DNA from 3 places in the Paenibacillus sp. 22594 genome. Region 2 is predicted to be linked to each of the others. Evidence: riboswitches for the same ligand, from Rfam matches in the RefSeq annotation. Region 2 holds a riboswitch; each other region holds the start of a gene.
The links. A riboswitch is a leader RNA that binds a small molecule or an ion and turns the genes downstream of it on or off. The one in region 2 is predicted to bind thiamine pyrophosphate.
Positions count from the first base shown of each region.

Region 1 (4,769 bases), on a different contig from region 2:
TACGGACGAAAGCGCGGAGCGGATAAGCCGATTTCGCATTCCGGATATTTGTCCTGCAGATAGCGGGCATGCATCGCGGTCATGAAGGCTTCCTGGCGCCAATCATACATGCCCAGAAGAGCACCGATGTTGACAGAGCGGAAACCGGCCTGACAGCCCCGTTCGGGGGCATCCAGACGGTTGCGGTAGACTCTTTTGGGACCTTTCACATGCAGCTTGCGGTAGGTTTCCTGGTGGTAGACCTCCTGATACAGGGTCAGCCCGTCCACTCCCGCTTCCCTAAGCTCCCGATACTCTTCAGTGGACAGCGGGTTCACCTCAATACTGACAGAAGAGAAGTACTCATGCAGAATTTCTACGCATTCCTTCACATATGTGGCCGGACTCTCCCTGCGCGATTCCCCGGTCAGAATCAGAAGATGGCGCAGGCCCGTGGAGGAGATTGCTATAGCCTCTTGTCTGACCTCCTCCAGAGTCAATCTTTTTCGCGGAAAATCATAAATCGAGCTGAAGCTGCAATACGTACAGTGATTCACACAGAAATCAGCCAGGTACATCGGTGTGAACAGCTGCATCACATGCCCAAAATGCGTACGGGTCAACCGCTGCGCTCGCTGAGCCATCTCCTCCAGACAAGATTCCGCAGCCGGAGACAGCAGGGCCTGCAGGTCTTTTTCATCCAGACGATCCTTGAGAAGCGCCCGCTTCACATCCTCCACCCGGTACTCCCGCCACAAGCTCTCGTAAGGCAGTTGCTCCAGACGAGTCAGTGGTTCAAAAAAGCTCATGTTACTCCCCCATTTCCGTTAGCTTGTGAGTCACTTCAGAAATCCGGTCAAAGGCGAAGACGCGACAGCCGTCTCTTCCACTGGACCGAGTCCAGCCAAATAAGCCTTGCGGCCTGCAACTACCGCCTCGCGAAAGGCTTCTGCCATTAGCAGCGGATCACGGGCGGTAGCGATTGCCGTATTGAGCAACACAGCGGATGCGCCAAGCTCCATCGCTTCTGCCGCTTCGGAGGGGCGGCCGATACCGGCATCGACGATCACCGGAAGATCCACCTCAGAGATGAGAATGCGCAGCAGCTCTTTGGTGCGCAGGCCGCGGTTCGAGCCGATGGGTGAACCCAGCGGCATAATGGCGGCGGCTCCCGCTGCTTGCATCCGCAGCGCGGCTGAGAGGTCCGGGCTCATATAGGGCAGCACTACGAAGCCTTCTGCGGCCAGTATTTCCGTAGCCCGGATAGTCTCCAGGTTGTCCGGCAGCAGATATTTCTGATCATTGATGACCTCAATCTTGACCCAATTACCAAGGCCGGCGGCTCTGGCCAGTCTGGCGATCCGCACAGCTTCCTCGGCATTGCGCGCACCCGAAGTATTCGGAAGCAGAGTCATATGGGAAGGAATATGGCTAATAATATTGTCCTGGCTCTCCGGATCTACACGGCGCAGGGCAACCGTGATCACTTGTGAGCCTGAAGCTGAAACCACCTCGGGAATAAGTGTATTGCGGCTGTATTTGCCGGTGCCGATGAACAGCCGGCTCGATAACGTAATGCCGCCAATCACGAATGGATCTAACATGAACTCGCCTCCTGTAATGAAATTCGACAGCGTGAAAATAAATTCTTATATTTTATGATAGCCTCACGGCATCAGCCCCCGCCCACAAAATGCACCAGCTCCAGCCGGTCGCCTTCACATAATGCCACCGCCCCGTAATGCTCCTTGCTGACAATCTCACCATTTCGTTCCACGATCACAAGCCGAAAGCTCCATTCAGGCCGGTTTAACAGATCGGCAACGGTCCGGCAGTCTTCCGCAACTACTCCGGGTTTGCCATTGATGATTAGATTCATGCCTTCTCACCTCCTTCACGTGGTCACCCACGGTACATTCAAACACACAGATCTTACGACTCCTGGAGCGCCAACCAGTAAGCACGGGCAGCAGCTACAGGGTCATCCGCTCCGCAAATGCCGGACATGACCGCAATCCCGGCAGCACCGTGACGGATCACCTGACCTGCATTACCAGGCTCCACCCCGCCGATAGCAATCAGTGGAATGCGGGTGCTACGGACCGCTTCCTCCAGTAGCGCCAAACCGCGCCCCCGCTGACCGGGCTTGCAGCCAGTAGGGAAAATATGCCCGAACAGGCAAAAGTCCGCCCCTTGCCGGCCTGCTTCAGCGGCTTCTGCCGCGGAGTGCACTGACCTTCCCAGCCGGAGACCGGAAGCGGCTGCACGGGCTGCTGCAGGCGGCAAGCTGTGCCAGGCTAGCTGGACAGCACCTGCACCGGCGGCAAGCGCAACATCCAGCCGATCATTGATGACCAGACAGGATGCGGGGATTCCTGCACGCATCAGCTGCTCTGCCATGCCCAGCAGCTCCAGGGCAGACCGGTGCTTTTCCCGCAGATGAATATAGTCCACGAGCGGATGCACAGCGGCCGCCAGGCTGACGAACCGCCCCGGCTCCAACTTCCCATCAGAGATCAAATGAATTTCCGCCAATTCTTCACCTCCTGCTCCACTCTTTTGCGACAAACGGGCAACACAAAAAAACCGCCCCCGCGATAGGAGGCAGTCATAAATTTGTACAGGAATACGGGTGTAAGAAATACAACCCCGCTGCAGTTCATTCATTCTCCGCTTTCCTACGCTGGTTTTAACCAGATCAGGTTCAAAGGGTCCGAACGTCACGTTCGTCTCAGCCTTGCGGCACCCCTAGGGACAATTGCTGTATTCAGTTGCTGACGTGGTTCATATTAACATATTATTCCTCGGAAAAGCTATCCCTTTTACCGAAAGCTTCACTGCTTGCAAGGGACATAAAAAAGAGCAGACCGCATGGGCCTGCTCTTGAACCGTTATATTTTCCGAAACCGACTGGCCGCACAGTAACTTCTAGCCGTTGACAATTTCCCCGCCGTTAACATGCATTACCTGACCGCTGACATAGGATGAATCATCCGAGGCCAGATAGACATAGGCTGGCGCCAGCTCTTCCGGTTGTCCCGGACGCTGCATGGGCTGTGTACCGCCGAACTCGCTGACCTTTTTGGCATCAAATGTGGATGGAATCAGTGGTGTCCAGATCGGACCCGGAGCGACAGCATTCACACGGATACCCTTTTCCGCCAGATTCATCGACAACGAGCGGGTGAAGCTGAGAATCGCGCCCTTGGTGGACGAATAGTCCAGCAGCTGCGGACTGCCGCGGTACGCGGTAATCGACGTCGTGTTGATGATTGTGGAGCCCTTTTTCAGATGCGGCATAGCTGCCTTGGTCAAATAGAACATAGAGAAAATATTCGTACGGAACGTCCGCTCCAGCTGCTCGGAGGTAATATCCTCGATCTTGTCCTGCGGATGCTGCTCGGCCGCATTGTTGATCAGGATGTCCAGCTTGCCCAGTCCCTCCACCGCCCGGTTGATCAGATCCTGGCAGAACGCTTCTACGCCGATGTCACCGGCAATCAGAATACACTTCCGTCCCTCCTGCTCCACTTGGCGTTTGGTCTCTTCGGCATCGGAATGCTCATTCAGGTAGGAAATGACCACATCCGCACCTTCTTTGGCAAAATGAACGGCAACCGCCCGTCCAATACCGCTATCGCCTCCCGTAATGAGCGCCGCCTTACCCAGCAGTTTGCCTGCCGCCTTGTAGCTGGAAGTTTCAAATTCAGGGCGCGGATTCATCTCGCTCTCGATACCGGGCTGATGATCCTGCACCTGGGGAGGCAAGGTTTTGGTAGTCTGCTTATTTTCTGGCATGATCCATTCTCCTTTCGCTGTGTACCTTTTGTTGAAGTAACCACATCGTATTAGGATGGCTTATGCATCATCAATTATACAATCGCTTTCGTTATGTTACTTACCACACTTCCCGGCTGTCCAAACAAAAATACAGTCGTTTTTGACGTAAAGGGCCGATATAATTTAGTGAAGTATAGATCCGAGATGAGATTCGGAGCGATTAACCCATAGGATAAGGAGGCGCATAAGTTATATGACCAGAAATGCACGGAGCATCATCGTCGCGGTCAAAGGAGTCATTTTGCATCAAGGCAGAATCCTGCTCGTACAGCGGGCAGCTGCAGATGTGATAGGAGCAGGCAGCTGGGAATGCCCCGGCGGAAAAATGGAATTCGGAGAAGGCCTGGAGGCTGCACTGGAGAGGGAGATTCAGGAGGAAACCGGACTCACGGTCACGGTGGAAAAGCTATTGTATGCCGTGTCCTTTCTGACCGATCCGGGCAGGCAACTCGTCATTATCACCTACTGGTGCCGGACCGATGAGAATAGAGTGGTGCTCTCCGAAGAGCATGCAGACTATAAATGGTGTACCCGTCAGGAGCTTCAGGCCCTGCTCCCACCCGGGATACAAGCGGAATTTGAGAAAAGCAATGTGTTTTCGTCAGAGGATCTTTTATAAGATATGCAGGCCAGAATGCAGTAAAAGCCCGCCCCCTCGAACCAGGGGCAGGCTTGACGGTTTGGCGAATAATCACCCATACCAAGTGGAAACGGCTTGGCCGTCCTTTTAAGGGACGGAATCCGTTTCAGCGAGAAATAGAAGGATGATTTATAGCGTGAAACCTATAAATCCTTATATTTCTAGATAATGTGTCTATACACCATGAAAAACACCATTACGATCAGCACAACCATCAGCAGCAGGCTCATGGTGCGAAGCTTCGCGGTATGGTCTGACACATCACGGTTCTCGCGCATGCCGGCTGCAGCCAGACGCAGCGGCTTGCCCA
Region 1 is NZ_JBQENA010000001.1:1,127,687-1,132,455, forward strand. It holds gene thiH (2-iminoacetate synthase ThiH) at 1-788, opposite strand, end outside; gene ACTJKB_RS05240 (thiazole synthase) at 819-1,583, opposite strand; gene thiS (sulfur carrier protein ThiS) at 1,655-1,858, opposite strand; gene ACTJKB_RS05250 (thiamine phosphate synthase) at 1,912-2,514, opposite strand; TPP riboswitch at 2,638-2,739, opposite strand; gene ACTJKB_RS05255 (SDR family oxidoreductase) at 2,908-3,777, opposite strand; gene ACTJKB_RS05260 (NUDIX hydrolase) at 4,013-4,438, shown strand; gene ACTJKB_RS05265 (hypothetical protein) at 4,621-4,769, opposite strand, start outside.
Region 1: it holds a riboswitch for thiamine pyrophosphate, as region 2 does, so the genes downstream of both, ACTJKB_RS05250 (thiamine phosphate synthase) here and ACTJKB_RS21235 (ABC transporter substrate-binding protein) in region 2, are expected to answer to the same signal.

Region 2 (4,769 bases):
GGCCTTGGATACGCAGTTTACGTTCAGCGCGGGCGGCGAGGCTTGAGTTTCGGGCAAGTGCCCAAAGGAAACCTGTTCCCTGGTGTTCGAGTTGGGATAGCCTGCTGTCAAATCATTCATCCCCTTTCCGGGAAGTGTAGGTGGGACAATTCTGTAAAGTGTGCATAGCCTGTATCAAGAGGTCTTGCGCGGCTTCCAGCGTACCAGCCACTTCTCCAGAAGTGCGATCAGGGCAAACAGCACCAGACTAAGAAGAACAATAATTACGATGGCAACGAACATCCGGTCTGTGCGGTAGGAGGCCTTCTGCAGCAGCATGTAATAACCAATTCCCTTGTCTGCGCCGATCCACTCGGCAACCACAGCGCCCATTACTGCATAGGTTGCGGAGATCTTAAGGCCGGAGAACAGGGCTGGCAGAGAACCGGGCAGCTCTAGCTTTGAGAAGATTTGCCACTTGCTGGCCCCGGCCATTTTCATATAGTTCATCATGATCCGGTCGCTTTGGGCCAGCCCGCCCATGGCGGCAACGGCAACCGGGAAGAAGCAGACGAGTGTGATGAGTACGATTTTGGGCAGCAGCCCGAACCCGAACCAGATAATCAGCAGCGGCCCGAGGGCGATGGAGGGTACATTCTGGCTGAGAATCAGCAGCGGATACAGCGCTCTTTTCAGCCAGGGTACTAAATGCAGCGATAGAGCTACAATCAGGCCCACACCTGTTCCGATCGGGAAGCCGATCAAGGTCAGCCGCAGCGTAGCGGCCGTATGCGCCCAGATACCGGAAGCGTTACCCCGGGATTCGCGGGCGATGTCGCCGGGGCTTGGCAGCATCCAGGAAGGGACATGAAGTACGGAAACCGCTAATTGCCATACGCCCAGAAAAAAGATGACCGCCACAAGGGGCGGCCAGATTTGGTTCCAGTACGATCTCACGGCCGGTATTTTTCCGTCAGCTTATCCATGCTGATTCCGCTGGGGTTATGGGCGATCTTGATTTGCGAGATGACGCTGGGGCTGCCCGATGCGATCAGCGCTTCATGCATTTGGCGTACCACCTCTAGCAAATCGCTGAGTTCGCCCTCCATCGTGGTTTCGAGCGGATTCACCTGGTGCTTCACGCCGGATTGCTGAATGACCTCAATGGCCTTATCCACATAAGGAATAGAATCCTCGTTATTCGGAGTTTTAGGAATGACTTGAATGCTGAGCAGAGTGTTTGCCATATCAATCAGATCCTTTCAGGTTGGGTATTGTAAAACTTGCAGTGTAAGACTACTTGTTCTCAGGAAGAAATTCATTCGTGAACGCTGAAGCGGTATCCAGTGGTTTGTCCAGTAGCTTCAGGCCGTACATCCAGTCGGCGTAATTCTTCCAGACCTCGGCTTTCTGCTCTCCCCATCTGGAGGCATCGTCCGTATATTTCGGGCTGAGCCATTTCTGGCTGGCCAGGACGAGCTTGGGATCCAGATCCGGCACGGCCTTCGAGAGGATGGCGGCAGCTTCTTCCGGCTTGTCGATCGCATATTGATAACCTTTGGAGGTAGCTGCAAGGAACGCCTTCACCAGCTCCGGATGCTCAGCGATTTCCTTCTCGCTCGTGGTCAGGACCGGGGTGTAGTAATCCAGCTGAGGCGCGTAATCCTTCAAATACAGCATGTCCAGCGGTTCACCGCGCAGCTCGGCTTCAATACCGGTCCAGGCGTAGAATATCCAGGCAAAATCGATATCGCGTTTCACGGCGGTGAAGAAATCGGCTTCGCCGATATTGACCAGCTTCACCTTTTTAACATCGCCGCCTTCAGGGTCCATGATCGCCTTCATGGCAGCTTCTTCAGCCGGGGAACCCCAGCCGCCGTAGGTTTTGCCTTCGAAATCCTTTGGTGTCTTGATATTACGGTCCTTCGGGGCGGCAAACCCTGAGGTATTATGCTGGATGATGGCGGCGATCGAGACGAGCGGCACATCCTGCAGACGGGCCAGGGTGAGCGCCTCCTGGGCACTGATGCCAAAAGCGGCTTCGCCTGAGGTGACCATCGTGTCGGCTCCCGCCGCACCCGGCTGTACAATTTCTACATCCAGGCCTTCCTCCTTGTAATATCCCAGCTCTTTGGCTGCATAGAGGCCGGTATGGTTCGTATTCGGCGTCCAGTCCAGCGCGACCTTGATCTTAGTCAGTTCCTTAGGCGCGTCCGTTCCTGCTGCGGTTGCTTCCGGCGCGGCGGTGCTGTCCCCGGCTGGAGCGGCGCTATTCCCGCCGGAATTGGCAGTATTACTGCCGCACCCGGCCATGACGATGACCAGCATGCAGCTGATGCAGAGCATTAGTACTTTTTTGACTCCCATTTCTATTCTTCTCTCCTTCCAGCTAACCCAGTCTTCCGAACTCTGATGATGTCCATACCAAAAAAAAAGCGCCCCGAAGATCGGGACGCCAGCAGTTGCGTTAGGTGACCGCTTAGCCAAAACGGCTGAATGCGGATGGTGATTCCTACGCTGGCATTATCCAGATCAGGTATAAGGGTCAGTATCTGTGTGGGATACACTCTCAGCCGGCCAATTCCAGCCCCCCTGGTACTATGAAGTTATGGGTGTTGCTGTGTTCTTACGCTGTATTATAGCGGTCCCCTTCGGGGTTGTCCAGTAGCGGCCCCGGATTCCGGCAATCTGCCCAAGCTGTGCCAGGCACGCCGGGTAGACTTGCCATATGTTATATAATAAGATTAATACTTTACAATTATGTTTTAAAAAGGAGTGACCCTATGCTCACTGATCAGCAAAATGCCGGAGAACGGCTGAAGGTGCTAGCGGAACAGTTGGCTGAAGAAGTCACTTTGCGTCAGTATGAACGCCAGCCCGAGTTGCGGCAAAGATTCGGCCCTTCCGGAATGGCAAGAACCAAGCAGGATTCACTATATCATTTACGGTATCTGGCGCAAAGTGTGGCGCTGGACAGCCCGCTTCTATTTATTAATTATATTGTCTGGCTGAAGGTGCTGCTGGCACAGTACAAAATCACGGGTAAGGATCTGCAGATCAATCTGGGACTGATGAAGGACGCCATAGGCTTACGGGTTGAGACACCGGAGAAAGATCTGATTCTAAGCTATCTGGATATGGGAATTCACCATGCACTCGAAGAGCAGAGTGTGCCGCCCTTTCTTCAACCGGACAAACCCTATTACCGTGAGGCAGAGAAGTACCTGAAGCTGCTTCTGGACGGTGAACGCCGCAAGGCTTCGGAATTTATACTGGGGCTGCATGATGAAGGCGTGCCCATTCATGATCTTTATCTGCACATTTTCCAGAACAGTCAGTACGAGATTGGCCGTCTATGGCAATTGGGTTACATTACTGTAGCTCAGGAGCATTACTGTACAGCTTGTACCCAGAGCATTATTTCTCAGCTGTACCCGCGTTGGATTCAGGCTCAGGAAGGAAAGAAAACACTGGTGGTGGTCGGAGTCGGCCAGGAACTGCATGAGATCGGACTGCGGATGCTGGCCGATTTCTTCGAAATGGAGGGCTGGAACACCTATTATCTGGGCTCCAATATGCCCGCAGAGGGTTTGATCCGGTATCTGAAGGAACAGCCTGCTGACCTGCTGGCCATCTCCATCACCATGACTTTTCACGTATCGGAGGTTCAGCGTCTGATCGCGTCCATCCGTACGCATGCCGAACTGAACCACATTAAGATTATGGTCGGCGGAATGCCGTTTAATATAGACAGAGAGTTATGGCGCAAAGTGGGCGCCGACGGCTATGCCCCCGATGCCAAGGGAGCGCTGGAGATAGCGGGGCGTCTTATACCCGAAGCGTTACTCCGAGAGAATTGACATAGAAGGCGGGAGAAGGAAATGACCGACCATGAGCAAGAGATCCGGAAACTGAGGGAGACGATTGAGATGCTCTCTAATCAGGTGATTCAGGGACAGCAAAGAGAAGAACAGGCCTTGGCAGAATTCTCCGCGATGAACAATGAATTAATTACGATGCACCGGCTGCTCGCCAAGAACAGTGCCGGTCTTAAGGCGATGAAGGAAGAGGCGGAACGGGCCAACCGGGCGAAAAGCTTGTTTCTCGCTACAGTGAGCCATGAAATCCGTACGCCGATGAACGGCATTTTGGGAATGACCGAGCTGCTGGAGGCTGAAGGCGCGACGGATGAGCAGCGGGTTCAGCTGGAGGTCATCCGGGAATCAGCCCAATACCTGCTGCAAATGATCAATAATCTGCTGGATATCTCCAAGATTGAAGCCAGCCGCATGGAACTGCAAAAGGCTCCGTTAAGTATACGTAATCTGCTTGAACATGCGTCCAGTCTGCTCTCTCCGGCCGCCGCGAAGCGCGGGAATATCCTGAAATGGCAGGTTGCAAGCCGTGTGAAGAGTACGCTGAGTGGAGATTCGTCCAAGATTCTTCAGGTACTCATTAATTTGCTGGGTAATGGCATTAAGTTCACACGGAACGGGGTAGTGGAGGTGACCGTAGGATTGGCTGGAGAGGATGGCACGCATCAGCGGCTGTCCTTCGAAGTCAGGGACGAGGGTATCGGCATCCCGCTGAAGGATCAAGCGAAGCTGTTCCGGCCGTATTCTCAGGTCAGCCGCGAGTCGGAGATGGCTACGGAGGGAACGGGCCTGGGTTTGTCCATTTGCAAGTCGATGGTGGAGCTGATGGGCGGGACAATCGGAGTGGACAGTGCGCCTGGCCAGGGCTCAACCTTCCGGTTTGAGATTGCCATGGAGAAGACTGCTGAACCGCAG
Region 2 is NZ_JBQENA010000007.1:11,093-15,861, reverse strand. It holds gene ACTJKB_RS21250 (ABC transporter ATP-binding protein) at 1-120, opposite strand, end outside; gene ACTJKB_RS21245 (ABC transporter permease) at 175-936, opposite strand; gene ACTJKB_RS21240 (thiamine-binding protein) at 933-1,226, opposite strand; gene ACTJKB_RS21235 (ABC transporter substrate-binding protein) at 1,276-2,346, opposite strand; TPP riboswitch at 2,472-2,583, opposite strand; gene ACTJKB_RS21230 (cobalamin-dependent protein) at 2,763-3,839, shown strand; gene ACTJKB_RS21225 (ATP-binding protein) at 3,861-4,769, shown strand, end outside.

Region 3 (4,769 bases), 390 kb from region 2:
GTGAGTTTCTGGCCGAGTCCGAAGAGCTGATGGAACTGCTGCAGTATGAGCTGAATCGGCCCGCTCCGCTAGTCCGGATCCGCAGCCGGGAAGGTGTGGTGGAGCATGACAGAGCCCGGAGTCTTTTGGAGGAAGGTAAATTCCCGCAAGCGGTAAAGCTGCTTGAAGAGATTGTCCTGAATATTCCGGACTTCCTGGCGGCGCATAACAATCTGGCTCTTGCCTATTTCTATATGGGCCGCTTCGCCAAAGCCAAGGAATGTCTTGGCGAAGTGCTGAAGCAGGATCCGGGCAACCTGCATGCTCTCTGCAACATGGCGATTTTCCTGCAATATGCTGGCGATCAAGACCAGCTTGCGGGATTGGTGCGTATGCTTGAAGCGACAGTGCCTTTTCATCAGGAGCATGTTTTTAAAATGGCGACAACGATGGGCATACTGGGCAAGCACAAAACTGCATATGGACATTTCCGCCGTCTGCTGAAGGATGAAGAGGTTGGCGGTGATGCCGGTTTGTACCATTATTGCGCGGCGGCGGCCAGCAACAGCGGGCTTCATACTGAGGCTGTACGCTGCTGGCAGATGGCCGCCAGGCTGGACCCGGAATCAGCAGTGCCGAAATTTTTCCTGTCCCAGATGCAGCTGGCACAGTCAGAGGGCAGGCCGCTGCCTCCGGTAAGCTATAATTATCAGCTGCCTTTTCAGGAGCAGTTGAAGCAGTGGAAGAACAATACGAACAGCTTCACGGAAGAAGTACAGAATAATCCACTGCTGCGCGCTTCGTTCTTTTGGGCGCTGCGCTACGGTGATGCCGGCACGAAGCTCCAGGTGACAGAAGCGCTGCGCTGGATTGAGGACGATGAAATATCCGATGTTCTGAAGGGAGTCTCGGAGCAGGAACCGCTGCAGGAGGCTGCGCTTCTCAGTCTGCAGCGGCTGATCGGCGGCAGTCCGGAGGAAAGTGTAATCCAGAGGGCCGTTCAAGAACCGGTTGTGCCAGGCCATAAAGGGCCGCCAGAGTGGAAAGAAGATTGGCAGCGGATTATAGATCATATGGCTGCTGTGATGGACCGGAGATTGGATGCCGCCCAGAAGAGGGATGCTGAGCTCCTTTGGAAGCAGTTCATAGCCCGCCTCTACCCGGATGTCCCCTTGTTCCGGCATGCAGAGGGCTGGTGTGCGGCTCTGGAATATTTAACTGCCAAGCTTCATGGTCATCCGGTTACCTACCGTGAGGCTGCCCAGCATTACGGCGTTTCCGTCTCCATGGTAAGCCGGTACGCACGGCGTATTCATCAAGCATGCGGGTTGACGCAGGACGGGGCGGCAGCAGACATTTTGCCGCCATTTACGGAAAATATCTGACCCTAAGGAGGACTTGCTAATGTACAAAACAATTGTAATCGGAACAGGTCCGGCAGGATTAACTGCTGCGATTTACCTGGCACGTGCTAACCTCAGCCCCCTTGTTATTGAAGGATTGCAGCCAGGAGGACAATTGACTACGACGACAGAGGTAGAGAACTTTCCTGGTTTTCCTGAAGGTATTCTAGGTCCGGATCTGATGGATAACATGCGCAAGCAGGCAGAACGCTTTGGGGCTCAATTTAAAAATGGTTGGGTGGATTCTGTGGATTTCTCGCAGCGCCCTTTCAAAGTAACCGTGGATGGTCTGGGTGTACTGGAAGCAGAGTCGGTGATTATATCAACTGGTGCTTCGGCAAGATACCTGGGCATACCGGGAGAGCAGGAGAATGTCGGACGTGGGGTTAGTACCTGTGCAACCTGCGACGGTTTCTTTTTCCGCGGTAAAAAGATAGTCGTGGTCGGCGGCGGCGATTCCGCAATGGAGGAAGCCAGCTTCCTCACGCGGTTCGCTTCCAGCGTAACCCTGGTCCACCGCCGTCCGGAGCTGCGCGCTTCGAAGATTATGCAGGACCGGGCGCGGGAGAACAGCAAAGTAGCCTGGGCACTGAACCGCACGCCGCTTGAAGTGACCCTCGGGGATACCGGGGTAAAGGGACTTACCGTCCGTAACAATGATACGGGTCTTGAGGAGCTCGTGGAAGCAGATGGCGTATTTGTCGCTATCGGCCATACACCGAATACCGCTTTCCTGGGCGGTCAGATTACTACGGATGCCAACGGCTACATCGTTGTGAATCCGGGGACAACCGAAACCAACATTCCCGGCGTGTTCGCTTGTGGGGATGTTCAGGATACCCGTTACCGGCAGGCAATTTCCGCTGCAGGAACCGGCTGCATGGCTGCTATGGATGCCGAGAAATATCTGGAAGGCGCTATGGTACATGACTGGAGCGAAACGCTGGATAAGTAACGACAATGCTGGTTAAGCAAATTTTTTGATTGACAACATATACCTTCTAAATTAGATTGTATGTAATTAGATAAGATACCCACTAGGGGAGCCTGAATAGGCTGAGACGGGGAAATTGAATTCCCGGACCCTTGAACCTGATCTGGATCATACCAGCGTAGGAAAGTGGAGCCGGACCTTTTTTGAGCACAGCCGTATTGGGCTGTTCATGAATAAAGCCGCTCCAGGTGGAGCGGCTTTTTGCTGCGTGCTGATCTTATCTGAATGGCTCACAGAGCGATGAGGAGGAGATAAGAATGTCAAATTCATCAAAAAAGGAACAAGTCGATCTTTCGGGATTTCCCGCAAGCCGTAAGGTGTATGTAGAGGGCTCGCGTCCGGATATTCAGGTTCCGATGCGTGAGATCCATCTTAGCCGGACCGAAGGTGTTGCGGGGGAAGAGGACAATGCGCCGCTACGTGTCTATGATACCAGTGGTATTTACACCGATGCCGCTGAAGATACCGATGTTCGGAAAGGGTTGCCTCCGCACCGCTTAAGCTGGATTGCGGAGCGCGGGGATTCAGAGGAGTACGCCGGGAGAACCGTTCAGCCCGGAGATTCCGGATTAGCTGCAGACCGGACGTCGGCAGAAGGGTTCGCTGGCTTGAAGCGAAATCCTTTAAGAGCACGTGAGGGCCGCAATGTCACCCAACTGCATTATGCGCGGCAGGGGATGATTACACCGGAAATGGAGTTTATCGCGATTCGCGAGAATACCCGGCCTGAATTTGTAAGGGATGAGGTCGCTGCCGGACGGGCCATTATCCCGGCTAATATCAACCATCCTGAGAGTGAGCCGATGATCATCGGCCGTAACTTCCTGGTTAAGATCAACGCGAACATTGGGAATTCCGCCGTCTCATCTTCCATTGAAGAGGAAGTGGAGAAGATGAGATGGGCGACCCGATGGGGTGCCGATACGATTATGGATCTCTCCACTGGTGCAAAAATTCATGCCACCCGCGAATGGATTATCCGCAACTCACCAGTACCGATCGGCACAGTGCCGATCTATCAGGCGCTGGAGAAGGTAAAAGGAATAGCCGAGGATCTGACCTGGGAGCTGTACCGCGACACGCTGATTGAACAGGCGGAGCAAGGTGTGGATTACTTTACCATTCATGCCGGGGTGCTGAAGCGGTATATCCCGCTTACTGCCGGAAGAATGACCGGAATTGTGTCCCGAGGCGGCTCCATCATGGCGGCCTGGTGCCTTGCACATCAGCAAGAGAACTTTTTATATACACATTTTGAAGAAATCTGTGAGATTATGAAGACTTATGATGTGGCCTTTTCCTTGGGAGACGGACTGCGCCCGGGCTCCATCGCCGATGCCAATGATGAGGCTCAGTTCGCTGAGCTGGAGACGCTTGGGGAGTTGACAGCCGTCGCCTGGAAACATGATGTTCAGGTGATGGTCGAAGGTCCGGGGCATGTGCCGATGCACAAGATCAAGGAAAATATGGACAAGCAGCTCGAGCTCTGCCAGGAAGCCCCTTTCTACACCCTAGGTCCGTTAACCACGGATATTGCCCCGGGTTATGACCATATTACTTCGGCGATTGGCGCGGCGATGATCGGCTGGTTTGGGACAGCGATGCTGTGCTATGTTACGCCCAAGGAGCATCTGGGGCTGCCTAACAAGAATGACGTGCGCGAAGGAGTTATCACCTACAAAATTGCTGCTCATGCTGCAGATCTGGCTAAAGGCCACCCGGGTGCCCAGGATCGGGACAATGCATTGTCCAAGGCTCGGTTCGAGTTCCGCTGGCGTGACCAGTTCCATCTGTCGCTTGACCCAGAGCGGGCGCTGGAGTACCATGATGAGACTCTTCCTGCCGAGGGTGCCAAAACAGCGCATTTCTGCTCCATGTGCGGTCCCAAATTCTGCAGCATGCGCATTTCGCACGATATCCGTAATTCGTTCAGACTGAGCAAAATGCTATAACTGGAACGGGCTTTATAAGAGGCTGTTTCCCTTGCTGTAACAGGCGGAGGAAGCAGCCTTTTTCTATATCCATGAGTTGGCATACAGGCATGCCGGCAACAAAAGCGGGGCCAATTCATTTCTGCTTTGCAATGAATAGTTGCAGGTATATAAGTTTATAATTTAGTGACTGCAATCACTCTTCGGCCCTGTACCCTATGCTAAGCTGTTGTTGAGAAAGGTTATCAATTGGCATGAAGCTAAGCTGCAGGAGGAGAGTGCAATGAGCAAACACCTTAACATGGATGAGTCCATATTCGAGCTGGTCAGTCGTTATCCGGAGGCCGTAGACATTATGGTTGAGCTGGGTTTCCGCGATATTACGAAGCCTGGCATGCTGCAGACGGCGGGCCGGTTCATGACCTTGTCTAAAGGAATCACAATGAAGAAAATGGATCGCGA
Region 3 is NZ_JBQENA010000007.1:402,547-407,315, reverse strand. It holds gene ACTJKB_RS22800 (tetratricopeptide repeat protein) at 1-1,364, shown strand, start outside; gene trxB (thioredoxin-disulfide reductase) at 1,384-2,337, shown strand; TPP riboswitch at 2,412-2,518, shown strand; gene thiC (phosphomethylpyrimidine synthase ThiC) at 2,634-4,328, shown strand; gene ACTJKB_RS22785 (DUF1858 domain-containing protein) at 4,591-4,769, shown strand, end outside.
Region 3: it holds a riboswitch for thiamine pyrophosphate, as region 2 does, so the genes downstream of both, thiC (phosphomethylpyrimidine synthase ThiC) here and ACTJKB_RS21235 (ABC transporter substrate-binding protein) in region 2, are expected to answer to the same signal.